One region of the Novosphingobium terrae genome, then DNA from elsewhere that is predicted to be linked to it. Evidence: riboswitches for the same ligand, from Rfam matches in the RefSeq annotation. Region 1 holds a riboswitch; the other holds the start of a gene.

The links. Region 1 has a riboswitch for cobalamin ahead of HGK27_RS09230 (DUF1636 family protein). Riboswitches for the same ligand answer to the same signal wherever they lie in the genome.
Region 2: another riboswitch for cobalamin. It lies ahead of HGK27_RS22260 (epoxyqueuosine reductase QueH); the one in region 1 lies ahead of HGK27_RS09230 (DUF1636 family protein).

The regions. Positions count from the first base shown of each region.
Region 1 covers NZ_JABVZR010000001.1:2,016,972-2,024,371, forward strand. Annotated here, with positions in the region: gene cbiB (adenosylcobinamide-phosphate synthase CbiB) at 1-241, shown strand, start outside; gene cobD (threonine-phosphate decarboxylase CobD) at 231-1,199, shown strand; gene bluB (5,6-dimethylbenzimidazole synthase) at 1,207-1,830, shown strand; gene HGK27_RS09220 (cobyric acid synthase) at 1,834-3,279, opposite strand; gene cobO (cob(I)yrinic acid a,c-diamide adenosyltransferase) at 3,287-3,922, opposite strand; cobalamin riboswitch at 3,969-4,199, shown strand; gene HGK27_RS09230 (DUF1636 family protein) at 4,297-4,659, shown strand; gene cobW (cobalamin biosynthesis protein CobW) at 4,664-5,710, shown strand; gene cobN (cobaltochelatase subunit CobN) at 5,720-7,400, shown strand, end outside.
Region 2 covers NZ_JABVZR010000002.1:854,175-861,574, reverse strand. Annotated here, with positions in the region: gene HGK27_RS22275 (RidA family protein) at 1-262, shown strand, start outside; gene HGK27_RS22270 (methionine synthase) at 533-1,561, opposite strand; gene HGK27_RS22265 (DUF1852 domain-containing protein) at 1,590-2,576, opposite strand; cobalamin riboswitch at 2,947-3,185, opposite strand; gene HGK27_RS22260 (epoxyqueuosine reductase QueH) at 3,280-3,954, opposite strand; cobalamin riboswitch at 4,058-4,286, opposite strand; gene acnD (Fe/S-dependent 2-methylisocitrate dehydratase AcnD) at 4,543-7,161, shown strand; gene prpF (2-methylaconitate cis-trans isomerase PrpF) at 7,161-7,400, shown strand, end outside.

The DNA of each region.
Region 1 (7,400 bases):
CAATGCCGGCTGGCCCGAGGCCGCCTTTGCCGGAGCCCTGGGCATTCGCCTCTCGGGCCCTCGCCTCTATGCCGAGGGGCCGAGCGAGGATGCCTGGCTCAATGGCAAAGCCCCCGATCCCCAGCCTGCCAATCTGCTTTCGGGGCTGAAACTCTATCGCCGTGTTGTGGTGCTGGCAGCACTCTGCGCGGCCACGCCCTGCGTGATCGCCTTGTGGAAGTTCCAAGCCTATGCAGCGTGACCATGGCGGCGATCTGGACAGAGCCCGCGCCAAACGCGGCGGCGATGACTGGATCGACCTCTCGACCGGCATCAACCGCGTGCCATACCCCGTGCCTGCTCTTGCGCCCGAAGCATGGACCGCTCTGCCCACCGCCAATGCGCGCGATCGCCTTTTGCAGGCCGCCGCGCGGGCCTATCGCACACAGGCGCCCATGGTGGCGCTGGCAGGCGCGCAGGCCGCGATCCAGATGCTGCCTCTGGTGCTGGGTGAGGCTGGCAGAACGGTGCGTATCCTTTCGCCGACGTACAATGAACATGCCGCCTGTTTCAGCACCGCCGGTTTCACCGTGGAGCCGGTCGATGATCCGGCGGCGCTGGTGGGGGCGTCGATTGCCATCGTGGTCAACCCCAACAACCCCGATGGCCGCCTGATCCCTCCCGCCGACCTTCTGGCCTTGCGCAAACAGGTCGGCCTGCTGGTGGTGGATGAGAGCTTTGCCGATCCCCTGCCCGATCTCTCGCTGGCACCCCATGCCGGGGAGCCCGGGCTGGTGGTGCTGCGCTCCTTCGGCAAGTTCTTCGGGCTGGCGGGCGTGCGGCTGGGTTTTGCGCTTGGCGATGCGGCCATCATCGCGCGTTTGACGGCCATGGCCGGTCCCTGGCCGGTGGCGGGGCCCGCGCTGGAGATCGGTGCCGCCGCGCTGGGCGATGCTGCATGGGCTCAGGCCACCACCGAGCGGCTGTCGCAAGAGGTGCCCCGCATCGATGCCATGGCGCAGGCTTATGGCTGGGCGCTGGCGGGCGGCACGCATCTGTTCCGCCTGTATGAAACGCCCGATGCCGCCGCTGCTCAGGAGCATCTGGCTGATCATCGCATCTGGAGTCGTATCTTTCCCTGGTCTCCCCGCTTGATCCGTCTGGGTCTGCCGGGCATGGAGTGTGAGTGGCTGCGTCTTGCCGCCGCACTCGAACGATAGAAAACGCATGGATTTCACCAAGGAGGATGCCGTCACGCTGGAGCGCATCATGCGCTGGCGTCGCGACGTGCGCCATTTCCGCGAGGATGCGCTGGATGAGGCTCAGATCGAGCGCTTGCAGCAGGCGATGGATCTGGCGCCATCTGTGGGCAATGCGCGCCCCTGGCGGGTGATCCGGGTGGAGGATGCCGGGCTGCGCCACGCCGTCCATGACAATTTTCTGGAGAGTAATGCTCTGGCCGCGCAAGGCTATGAGGGTGAGCGCCTGTCCGAGTACAATCGCCTCAAGCTGGCGGGGCTGGACAAGGCGCCGCTGCAACTGGCCGTGTTCACGGTGAACGATCCGGCAGAGGGCCATGGGTTGGGCCGCAGCAGCATGCCCGCCACCTTGCAGGCCTCGACAGCGATGGCGATCCATACGCTGTGGCTGGCGGCACGGGCGGACAATCTGGGGCTGGGGATGGTTTCCATCCTCGACCCTCTGGCGATCGAGCGCTTGCTGGAGGTTCCCGAGGACTGGGCCTTTTCGGCTTATCTCTGCGTCGGCCATCCGGAATTTACCGACGACACGCCGCTGCTGCACCGTGCGGGCTGGCAGGAAAACCACAGCCATGAATGGCTGCGGCGTTAAACTCTATTCCGCCAGTGCCAGCAGCCCGGTCACATCGGCATGGGCTTCGAGATGATCGGCAAGGGCATCCAGAGTGGCTTCCACCCCCGCGCCATAGGCAAGGTTGGACGGTTTCGCGCCCAGACCCGCGATAAAACGCGCACGAAAGGCATCCTGAGCGAAAAGCCCGTGGAGATAGCTGCCCATGATCCGCCCGTCGGCAGAGACGGCACCCTCCGGGCGGCCCGCGATTCTGGCGAAGGGATTGGCCCGGTCAGGGCCTTGGGTGACGCCGATATGGATTTCATAGCCTTCCACGCCCAGCCCGGAGGCGTGATGGATGGCCTGAACCTGCGTCAGATGCTTGTCGCCCTGCATGGTGGTCTCCACATCCAGCAGGCCCAGCCCGGGCATGTCTCCGGCCGGGCCTTCCAGCCCTTGCGGATCGCTGATCGAGCGCCCAAGCATCTGATAGCCACCGCAAATGCCCAGCACATGCCCGCCGCGCCGCACATGCGCCGCCAGATCCACATCCCAGCCCTGAGCGCGCAGAAACGCCAGATCGCCGCGTGTGCTTTTGCTGCCGGGCAAGATCACCAGCTTCGTATCGCCGGGGATCGCCTCGCCGGGGCGGATCATCACGAGATCGATGTCCGGCTCCTGAGCCAGCGGGTCCAGATCATCGAAATTGGCGATGCGGGAAAGCGCCAGCGCCGCCACCTTCACCCGTCCACCCGAAGGGACATGCCCCAGATCGAGCGCGTCCTCGGCAGGCAGCAGATGGGCCTGAGTGAACCACGGCAGCACGCCAAAACCACGCCAGCCGGTGCGTTGCTCGATCAGCCGATAGCCATCGTCGAACAGCGAGGGATCGCCACGAAACTTGTTGATGAGGAAGCCGCGGACCATCGCCGCATCCCCTGGCGACAACACGGCCTGCGTGCCAATAAGCTGGGCAATCACCCCGCCCCGGTCGATATCGCCTGCCAGCACCACCGGTACCTGTGCCGCGCAGGCAAAGCCCATATTGGCGATGTCTCCGCCGCGCAGATTGACCTCCGCCGGGCTGCCCGCGCCCTCCACGATGACCAGATCATGCGCGGCCTTCAGGCGCTGAAAGCTTTCCAGCACCGGAGCCATCAGTTGCGGCTTCAGAGCGGCATACTCCCGCGCTTTCACCGTGGCGATGCGCTTGCCCTGCACCACCACCTGACTGCCGACATCCGTCTCAGGCTTGAGCAACACCGGGTTCATATCGGTATGTGCCGCCAGCCCGCAGGCCAATGCCTGTAACGCCTGAGCCCGCCCGATCTCGCCACCATCGGCGGTCACGGCAGCATTGTTAGACATGTTCTGCGGCTTGAAAGGCGCAACACTTAGCCCTCGCCGACGCGCCGCCCGGCACAGCCCCGCCACCAGCAGGGACTTGCCGACATTGGACCCCGTCCCCTGGATCATCAGCGCGGGCATAAAGGGCTTAGAATTCCACCCCGGCCTGGGCCTTGATGCCGCCGCGGAAGGGGTGCTTCACCAGCGTCATCTCGGTGACCAGATCGGCCTGCTCGATCAGCTCGGGCGCGGCATTGCGGCCCGTCAGCACCACATGGGTCATCTCGGGCTTTTCCTCGCGCAGGAAGGTCAGCACTTCCTCCAGCGGCAGATACTCATAGCGCAGGGCGATGTTGATTTCGTCGAGCAGCACCATGCGGATTTCGGGATTGCGGATCAGCTCCTTGGCCTTCTCCCAGCCCTTGCGCGCGGCGGCGATATCGCGAGCCTTGTCCTGCGTTTCCCAGGTAAAGCCCTCGCCCATGGCGTGGAATTGGCACAGATCGGGGAAATTTTGCTCGATCAGACGACGCTCACCGGTGTCCCACGCGCCTTTGATGAACTGCACCACCGCGCTGGGCATGCCATGCGCGATACAGCGCAGGATCATGCCGAAACCGGAAGAAGACTTGCCCTTCCCTGTCCCCGTATGAACGATCACCAGCCCTTTTTCGCCCTGCTTGCTGGCCATGATCTTGTCGCGAGAAGCCTTTTTCTTGGCCATCTTGGCGTTGTGGCGGTCAAAGTCGGCGTCGGGCGTCTGGGTGGTGGCGTCGGCGGTCATGGCACTCTCCTGATCGCGGCATTCCTTGACAGCCCCGCCGCAATCCCGCAATCCCCGCCGCGTTGGTTCCTTGCGGCGGAGCATCTCCACCACAAGGCGAAGAGGGAATGTGACAGGGCGTTTCGAATGCCTCAAGCACAGCCGCCCCCGCGACCGTCAACGGATGAGTCCGCTTCGATGCCACTGGCCGCAAGGCTCGGGAAGGCGAAGCAGGCGCAGGGCTGGAAGCAGCCCCCGATCCGCCAGCCGGGAGACCTGCCAGCAAGAGAATACGGACAGCCGGGGTGCGCTGTGGCCGGTCGATCTGGTGTCGGGCATAAGGTTCGATGCCCGATGGTCTGTGCAGGCGCCCCGCATTCGGGAATGGAAGCGTCGTGGGCCAGAATACCGTCCTTTTTGTCTGCACCACCTGCCGCGCGGGCCAGACGCTTGGCGAGGGCGAAACCGTGCCCGGCGCTCTGCTGGCGCAGGCGCTGACTGCCGCCAATGCGGATGGCGATGTTGAAGTGCGCCCCACCGAATGCCTTTCGGCCTGCACCAATGGCTGCTCCATCGCGCTGACCCGGCCCGGCAGCTGGACCTATGTCTATGGCCGCCTGTCGGACGCCGATGTGCCCGAAATCCTCGCCGGTGCCAGCGCCTATGCGCAGAGCCCCGACGGCATCGTGCCATGGCGCGAACGCCCGATCATCTTCCGCAAGCAATCCATCGCCCGCATTCCCCCGCTGGAGGTCTGACCCCATGTCGCTCGAAAAAATCCCCGTCACCATCGTCACCGGCTTTCTGGGCTCGGGCAAGACCACGCTGATCCGTCACCTGCTTCAGAACCCGGGCGGACGCCGCCTAGCGGTGCTGGTCAATGAGTTTGGCACGGTGGGCGTCGATGGTGAAATCCTGAAGGCCTGCGCCGACGAGAACTGCCCCGAAAGCGCGATCCTCGAACTGGCCAATGGCTGCATCTGCTGCACCGTGGCCGATGATTTCATCCCGACGGTCGAAAAGCTGCTGGCCCTGCCCCAGAAGCCCGACCATATCCTGATCGAGACCTCCGGCCTCGCGCTGCCCAAGCCGCTGCTAAAAGCCTTCGACTGGCCCGCGATCCGCAGCCGCATCACGGTGGATGGCGTGATCGCGCTGGCCGATGCCGAGGCTGTGGCCGCTGGCCGCTTCGCCCCCGATGTGGCGGCGGTAGACGCGCAGCGTGCAGCTGACGACAGTCTTGACCATGAAACCCCGCTCTCGGAAGTGTTCGAGGATCAGCTGGCCTGCGCCGACATCGTGCTGCTGACCAAGGCCGATCTGGTCGACGCCGCCACGCTGGACGCCGCCCGCGCCGTCATCGCCGCCGAGGCCCCGCGCCCGCTGCCCATGCTGCCCGTCACCGATGGCGTGATCGATCCTGCCGTGATCCTCGGCCTCAACGCCGCTGCCGAGGACGATCTGGCCGCCCGCCCCAGCCACCACGATGGCGAGGACGACCACGAACACGAGGATTTCGACAGCACCATCATCACCCTGCCCGAAGTCAGCGACCCCGAAGCCCTGACGCAGGCCATCCAGCGCCTCGCCCGCGAGCAGGCGATCCTGCGCGTGAAGGGCTTCGTGGCGGTGCAGGGCAAGCCGATGCGCCTGCTGGTGCAGGCCGTGGGCGAGCGTGTGCGCCACCAGTACGACCAGCCCTGGGGCCAGCGCCCGCGCGTCACCCAGCTGGTGGTGATCGCCGAGCATGACCACCTCGATCCTGCCGCCGTCCGTGCCGTGCTGGACACGGTGCTGGCCCCCGCCTAACGCCAGCCGATGCATGTTATCTTCCGCGAAAGCCGTGGGCTGGATGAGGTCGAGGTCGCTACCGATCTTGGCCAATCGCCCGCGCCCCTGATCGTCCTGTCCTTTTCGGACAGCGATCTGGGGGCTTTCGCGGCGGGATGGCATGCCGCGCGGGCGGGACTGCCCGAACTGCGCCTCGCCAATCTGGCGGCGCTGAAGCATCCGCTCTCGGTCGACACCTATATCGAACGCACACTGTCCGGCGCGAAAGCCGTGCTGGTGCGGTTGATCGGCGGCACGGGCTACTGGTCCTATGGGCTGGCGCAACTCACCGATCTGGCCCGGCGCGAGCAGATCGCGCTGGCGGTCCTGCCCGGCGACGGGCGCCCAGACCCCACGCTGGACGCCGCCTCCACGCTGCCGATCCCTGTGCTGCGTCACCTCTCCGACCTGTGCGAGGCGGGCGGAGCCATCGCCGCTCAGGAAGCTCTGGCCGAACTGGCCCGCGCCGCCGGATTGCCCGCGCCCGAAGCACAGGGCGCCACTGCTGTTCCCTCCTGCGGCTGGTATTCCCCCGGCGTCGGCGTGGTTAACGCCCCGTCGCCCGGTAATGCGCCTTTGGTGGTCGTCAGCTTCTACCGTTCTTACCTGACCAGCGGCGACACCGGCCCCGTCGATGCGCTGATCGAAGCGCTGTCCCGCCGAGGTTTTCGCGCCATCGGGCTCTTCGCGCCTTCACTGAAAGCTCCCGGAGCGGCAGCATGGATCGGCGCGGCGCTGGAACGCCACACACCTGCCGCCATCGTTAACGCCACCGCCTTTTCCGGGCGCGATGACAGCGGCCAATCCCCGCTCGACGGTCCCGGTTGCCCGGTGTTCCAGATCGCGCTCTCCACTGCCGATGAAACGGCATGGGCTCAGGCCGAACGGGGCCTCTCGCCTGCCGATCTGGCCATGCATGTCGTGCTGCCCGAGGTCGATGGGCGGCTACTGGCCGGTGTCGCCAGCTTCAAGACCGCCGGGGTAATGGATCCTGATCTGCAATGCGCCCGCACCCTGCACCGCCCCGCCCCCGAGCGGATCGAGGCCATCGCGGACAAGGTGGCGGCATGGCACACTCTGGCCCTCACCCCTACGGCGGATCGCCAACTGGCGCTGATCCTCTCGACCTACCCGGGGCGGTCTGACCAGATGGCCCATGCCGTCGGGCTCGATGCGCTGGCCAGCGCCGAGGCCATGCTAGAGACCTTCGTTGAGGCCGGATATGACATCGAGGCCGACAAGGTGCTGGCTGAGGATTTGCAGACTGAAACCCTCACATGGCCGCTCACCGATTATCTTGCAGCCCTGCAGGCCCTGCCCGCCGCTCTGCGCGATGATCTGATGCAGGCATGGGGCCCGCCCGAAAGCGATCCCGCGCTGATCGATGGCGCCTTCCATTTCACCGCCGTCCGGCGCGGCAACGCCCTGATCGCTCTCCAGCCCGAGCGCGGCGAGCCCGCCCGGCGCGACGACGATTATCACGATGTCTCGCGCATCCCCCGCCACGCCTATGTCGCTTTTTATCTGTGGCTGCGGGCGCAAAGCATCCATGCTCTGATCCATATCGGCGCGCATGGCACGCTGGAATGGCTCCCCGGCAAGGCAGTCGCCCTTTCGCAAAGCTGCTGGCCCGAGGCACTGATCGGCCCCCTGCCGGTGATCTATCCCT
Region 2 (7,400 bases), on a different contig from region 1:
CACACCCGGCGAGAGCGTCGGCGCGCAGACCCGGGAGGCCCTCGCCGAGATCGAGGCCTTGCTGGCGCGCACCGGAAGCAGCAAGAACCATCTGCTTCAGGCCACGATCTGGCTGGCCGATATGGCTGATTTCGAAGAGATGAATGCGGCGTGGGACGAATGGGTCGCTGATTGCCCGCCGCCCACCCGCGCAACGGGCGAGGCCAGGTTGGCGGACCCGGGTTATAAAGTTGAAATTATCATGATCGCGGCCAAAGCCTGAGTGTGCGTTACAGCCATTTTGAGATCCGTGGTTTTCTGCGGATCTCAAGGTGAGGTTCAGGGTTACGGGACCGACAAAAATCATCGCAGAAATTATCTGCCCCTGGTTTTTGTGGGCAAGGTCCAGTCCAGGACCGTTCGTCCCGTGGGCCGGGAGTTGTCAGCCAAACGAGAAGACTTCAGCGATCTGAGCTTCACGTTCCCTAGGCGATCCGGAACGGCAGCTTTCCGCATGGAGATTGTGGATCGCTGCCATTCCTGCCTTCAGCTGTTAAGCCGAGAGTTCCTTTCGCACGATTTCGGCACCCGCAGCCAAAGCGTTGAGCTTGCCTCGCGCCACGCGACGGGACAGGGGCGCCATGCCGCAGTTGGTGCTGGGATAGAGCTTGTCGGCATCCACAAACTGCAGGGCCTTCCGCAGCGTATCGGCCACCTCGTCCGGCGTTTCGACGGTGTTGCTCGCCACGTCGATGGCGCCCACCATCACCTTTTTTCCGCGAATGAGTTCGATGAGGTCCATCGGCACATGAGAATTGTGGCATTCCAGCGAAATGATATCGATGCTGGATGTCCGCAACTTGGGGAAAGCTTCCTCATACTGCCGCCACTCCGAACCGAGGGTCTTTTTCCAGTCCGTGTTGGCTTTGATGCCATAGCCATAGCAGATGTGAACAGCCGTTTCGCATTTCAGCCCTTCGGCGGCCCGTTCCAGCGTGGCGACGCCCCAGTCGTTGACCTCGTCGAAGAAGACGTTGAACGCAGGTTCGTCAAACTGGATGATGTCGACGCCGGCTGCCTCCAGTTCCCTGGCCTCTTCATTGAGTATTTTGGCAAACTCCCAGGCCAGCTTTTCCCGGCTCTTGTAATGGTCGTCATAGAGCGTATCGATCATGGTCATGGGTCCGGGCAGCGCCCATTTGATCGGCTTATCGGTCTGTTGGCGCAGGAATTTGGCGTCTTCGACAAAGACTGACCTGGGGCGGGTGACGGCGCCGACGACTGTCGGCACGCTCGCATCATAGCGGTCACGGATTCGGATGGTTTCGCGCTTCTCGAAATCGACGCCATCGAGATGCTCGATAAAGGTCGTGACGAAGTGCTGGCGCGTCTGCTCGCCGTCGCTGACAATATCGATGCCTGCCTGACGCTGATCGTCCAGCGACAGGCGCAGGGCATCCTGCTTGCCCTCGATCAAACCCTCGTCTTCCAGTTTCCAGGGTGACCAGAGTGTCTCGGGCTGCGCGAGCCAGGAGGGTTTGGGCAGACTGCCGGCGGTTGAGGTTGGCAACAATGTCTTCATGATGGAGAACCTTGATCTTGGGGGAGGGTCAAAAGGCGTAAGCGGCGGACCATTGTTCGAGGACAGCCCTGTAGGGCTTCATGAAATGCTCCTCGGCGAACTTGCCCTGTTCGACGGCCAGACGGCTGCGTTCCTCACGATCGTAGACGATCTGGGTCGAGGAATAGTCCTGATGCTTCAGGCTGGGTTGATAGCAATGACCGGCCTGCGAATTGGCGTTGTAGATTTCGGGGCGATAGATTTTCTGGAAGGTTTCCATCGTGCTGATGGTACCGATCAGCTCAAGATTGCTGTAATCGCTCAGCAGATCTCCGGTGAAATAGAAGGCGAAAGGCGCAACGCTGCCTCGCGGCATGAAATAGCGCACTTGCAGGCCCATTTTCTTGAAATACTCATCGGTCGAGGAAAATTCATCCTGCCGGTATTCGATGCCCAGAATGGGATGCTTATTTCCTGTCCGGTGATAGGTCCTGCTGCTTGAGACGCTCAGGCAGATGACCGGCGGCTTGTTGAACTTTGCCTGATAAGCATCGGACTTTAGGACATGCTTGAAAATCTTCCCGTGCAGGTCGCCGAAATGATCGGGAAGGCTGAAGCCGGATTGTCCCTTGTTGTGTTCGGGCAGCAGGACGCTGAAGTCATAATCCCGCACATAGGAAGAGAAATTGTTGCCGACGATGCCCTCAAGGCGCGCACCGGTTTGCTTGTCGATGATGGTGGTGCTGAGCACCTCGATCATCGGGAAAGCTTCGCTGCTGCCGTCCTTGCCGATGGTCATCTCGATGGAGATGATATCCAGTTCGAGGGCATAGCGATCCCCCTCGGGATTGTCCCAATCAGCCAGCGCATTGAAGCGATTGTCGATCATCGTCAGAGCCTTGCGCAGATTGTCCTGGCGGCTCTCCCCTCTGGCCAGATTGGCGAAGTTGGTGGTGATGCGGGTGTTGTCCGCAGGGCGGTAATGCTCATCAAAGCGGATGCTTTTGATCGAAAAGGTAAGGTCGTTTCTGGTCATGACCTGCTGTCCTTGAGCGGTTCCCGGATCGCGGTCGGGGCGGATACGGGGGAGGGCGAGGCTGGCGCCGGTTGCGGGCATGCGAAGTCTCCTTCGGGCCAGCGTGTTTGCTGGTCCGTCATGATGGTCGAGGTGATGGGTTGGTTGGCGCGCGCCGCGTCAGGCGGGGATCAGCCCCGGCAGCACGGCGCGCTCACGCATTCGTCGCTGCGGGACGGAATGGAACAGGGCTGAAAACATCGACCGATCACCTGCTTTTGCCGGGCGTAAGGGCCGAAGGAAGAGCGCGCATGGCTTAAACAGGCCCGGATGGCGCATAAGCCCCGTGCCTTGCTGCAAGCGCGATCCACCGGAGGAACCCCCGTCCGAGGAACGTTATGGCGCCGAAGGCAGGTCTCCTGGCTTGCGGGTCATCGCGGTGGTTCCGGCCTTCCCAATGCCCTTGCGGGGCATCAGTGGCACAACATGGAACCGCCACTCGCCGCTTACAGTTGCGGGGGCAGCGCCGGACTCTGCCTCCCAATGCGAACATTGCGCAGGCACCACCGGCTTCCCGTCTTAGCCCCGCCGTCACGCCTGAGGCGGGGAACCTCGACAGGGTCTATCAACACCATTGGAAGGCCGCTGTCAAGCATCATATAAAGATATCGTTATATGATGCTTTGGGCAGGGCGCGCGCATGGTGGCCGGGGTGCCGTGCCTGTCAGGCAGGCTCGTCGCCATAGAACAGCTTGCCGGGGTCGATCTCGGGGCGGCCCTGGCTGACGCGATGGGCATTGGCGTCGCGCAACGAATAGACGCAGCCGCAATATTCCTGCTGGTAAAAACGCTCGCGCTTGGAGATCTCGATCATGCGCGCCGCGCCGCCACCCTTGCGCCAGTTGAAGGTCCAGTAGCTGATCCCGGGGTAACGGGCTGCCGCGCGCTCACCACGGCCGTTGATCTGCTCCATGTTCTTCCAGCGCGAGATGCCCAACGAGGAGGTGATCACCGGAAAGCTATGCTCATGAGCGTAAAGCGCGGTGCGCTCGAAACGCATGTCGAAGCACATGGTGCAGCGGATCCCGCGTTCGGGCTCCTGTTCCATGCCGCGTGCGCGCTTGAACCAGTTGGCCGTGTCGTAATCGGCATCGACGAATGGGATGCCGTGCTGCTCGGCAAAGCGGATGTTCTCTTCCTTGCGCAGCAGATGCTCCTCCCTCGGGTGAATGTTGGGATTGTAGAAGAAGATCGTGTAGTCGATGCCGCTGGCGGTCATGGCCTCCATCACCTCGCCAGAGCAGGGCGCGCAGCAACTGTGCAGCAGCACTTTCTTCTGCCCCTCGGGCGGGGTGAGAATGGGGCGGTTTATGGCCGGTCTGGTCGCATCATTGTTCATGGGTCACCCACATCGAAAAGAGCGGGTTGACGGAACGCATGACCGTTACGCCCGGCAAGGCCGAGCGCATGATGATGCGGCCCACCGGACACCCCGCCGGAAGCACGTTATGATGTCGAAGGCAGGTCTCCTGGCTTGCGGGTCATCACGGCGACTCCGGTCTTCCCGGCCTTTGAGAGGCCAGTGACACGGGATGGAGTCACCGCTCACCGCTTACAGTTGCGGGGGCAGCGCCGGATTCTGCCTTCTCAGGCATCACCGGCTTCCCGTCTTAGCCCTGCCACCCGCTTTTCATGGCATGCGAGCAGGGAACCTTGACGCTTTTTCTCAGCGCCACCTCTCGGCGCTTGTCAATCGCTTTGCTGTGAAAGGTGGCAGAGGGCCTTGGCGATGCCTGTGATTGCCGTTGCCCTGTACAGCGAGGCACTGTCGGACCCGTTTCCTGCCGCTCGCCAATTTGCAAACTTCGCAGATTTGCAGGTTTTTCTTCGCAAAGGCTCGCCATTTCAGCCGTTTTCTCTGAGCCTATGCTGGCGAATAAGGCGGATGCCCTCCCGGGGCGTAACGCCAGCATAGAGCACAACAGCGATGACCAATGCTTTTCGCAAATCCTTGCCCGGCAGCACTGTCGACTACATCGACACGTACGCCGCCATCGAGGCGATCCGCCCCGGCGCCTATGATGGGCTGCCCTATGTCTCGCGCGTGCTGGCCGAACAATTGGTGCGCCGCTGCGATCCTGCGCTGCTCACCGATGCGCTGACCCAGATCATCGAGCGCAAGCGCGATCTGGATTTCCCCTGGTATCCGGCCCGCGTGGTCTGCCACGATATTCTGGGCCAGACGGCGCTGGTCGATCTGGCCGGGCTGCGCGATGCCATCGCCGATCAGGGCGGCGATCCGGCGCGGGTCAATCCGGTGGTGCCCACGCAGCTGATCGTCGATCATTCGCTGGCGGTGGAATATGGTGGCTTTGACCCGCAAGCCTTCGACAAGAACCGCGCCATCGAGGACCGCCGCAACGAGGACCGCTTCCATTTCATCGAATGGACGAAGAGCGCCTTCGAGAATGTCGATGTGATCCCGGCGGGCAATGGCATCATGCATCAGATCAATCTGGAGAAGATGTCTCCGGTGATCCAGCTGCGCGATGGTTTGGCCTTTCCCGACACCTGTGTGGGCACCGACAGCCATACCCCGCATGTCGACGCGCTGGGGGTGATCGCCATCGGCGTGGGCGGGCTGGAGGCCGAGACGGTGATGCTGGGCCGCCCCACGATGATGCGCTTGCCCGATATCGTGGGTGTGCGCCTTACCGGCCATCGGGCGCCGGGCATCACCGCCACCGACATCGTGCTCGCCCTGACCGAATTCCTGCGCCGCGAACGTGTGGTCGGCGCATGGGTGGAATTCTTCGGTGAGGGCGCCGACAGCCTCTCGATCGGTGACCGCGCCACCATCTCGAACATGTGCCCCGAATATGGCGCCACTGCCGCCATGTTCCATATCGACCAGCAAACCATTGACTATCTGCTGCTGACCGGGCGCTCATCTGAGCAGGTCGCGCTGGTCGAGACCTATGCGAAGGAAGCCGGCCTATGGGCCGATGCGCTGAAGACCGCCGAATATGAGCGGGTGCTGGCGTTCGATCTCTCCACGGTGGATCGCACCATGGCGGGGCCGTCAAACCCGCATCGCCGCCTGCCCACGGCAGCTTTGGAGGAACGCGGCATCGCCGTCGGTCTGGCCAAGGCTCAGGCCGAGGAACGCGAAGGCTTGCTGCCCGATGGCGCAGTGATCATCGCCGCTATCACCAGTTGCACCAACACATCGAACCCACGCAATGTGGTGGCCGCCGCGTTGCTGGCCAAGAAGGCCAATGCGCTGGGGCTGACGCGCAAGCCTTGGGTAAAGACCTCCTTCGCGCCGGGATCGAAGGTCGCGCGGCTCTATTTGGAGCAATCCGGGCTGTTGCCCGAGCTGGAAAGGCTCGGCTTCGGCATCGTCGCCTATGCCTGCACCACCTGCAACGGCATGTCCGGCGCGCTCGATCCGACGATCCAGCAGGAGATCATCGACCGCGACCTCTATGCCACCGCCGTGCTGTCGGGGAACCGCAATTTCGACGGGCGCATCCATCCCTATGCCAAGCAGGCCTTTCTCGCCTCGCCGCCGCTGGTGGTGGCCTATGCACTGGCGGGCACGATCCGCTTCGACATCGAAAAGGATGTGCTGGGCGTGGTGGAGGGCAGGGAGATCCGCCTCGCCGATCTGTGGCCGAGCGACGAAGAGATCGACGCTATCGTCGCCGCCTCGGTGACGCCCGATCAGTTCCGGCAGGTCTATGATCCGATGTTCGCGCCGCAACTGCGCTCGGAGGCGAGCCCGCTGTATGACTGGCGCCCGCAATCGACCTATATCCGCCGCCCGCCCTATTGGGACACGCAGGGCATCGGCGCACTGGCCGCCCATCCGCGCCGTTTGAAGGCCATGCGTCCGCTGGCGATCCTGCCGGACAACATCACCACCGACCACCTCTCGCCCTCGAACGCCATTCTGGCCAGTTCGGCGGCGGGCGAATATCTGGCGCACATGGGCCTGCCCGAGGAGGACTTCAACTCCTATGCCACCCATCGCGGCGACCATCTCACCGCCATGCGCGCCACTTTCGCCAACCCGCAATTGGTCAATGAAATGGCGGTGGTCGATGGTGCGGTGAAGAAGGGTTCGCTGGCCCGCGTCGAGCCCGAGGGCAAGGTCACCCGCATGTGGGAAGCCATCGAGACCTATCTCACCCGCGCGCAGCCGCTGATCATCATCGCCGGGGCCGATTACGGTCAGGGCTCCTCGCGCGACTGGGCCGCCAAGGGCGTGCGTCTGGCGGGCGTGGAGGCCATCGTCGCCGAGGGTTTCGAGCGCATCCATCGCACCAATCTGGTGGGCATGGGCGTGCTGCCGCTGGAATTTCAGCCCGGCACCACCCGCCTGACACTGGGTCTGGACGGCACCGAGACCTTCGACGTCATCGGGGAACGCCACCCCCGCGCGAAGCTGACTTTGATGGTGCATCACAAGGATGGCGCCGTCACACAGGTGCCCGTCACCTGCCGCCTCGACACTGCCGAGGATGTCTCGATCTATGAGGCGGGCGGCGTGTTGCAACGCTTCGCTCAGGATTTCCTCGCCTCGACGGTGGAGAACGCCTGATGGCCCAGATCCGCATCCCGGCCACCTATATGCGCGGCGGCACCAGCAAGGGCGTATTCTTCCGTCTGGAAGACCTGCCCGAGCGTTGCCGCATGCCCGGCGAGGCGCGCAACGAGCTGTTCCAGCGCGTGATCGGCAGTCCCGACCCCTATGGCGCGCAGATCGACGGCATGGGCGGCGCCACCTCCAGCACCAGCAAGGGGGTGATCATCTCACCCTCGATACAGCCGGGCCATGAT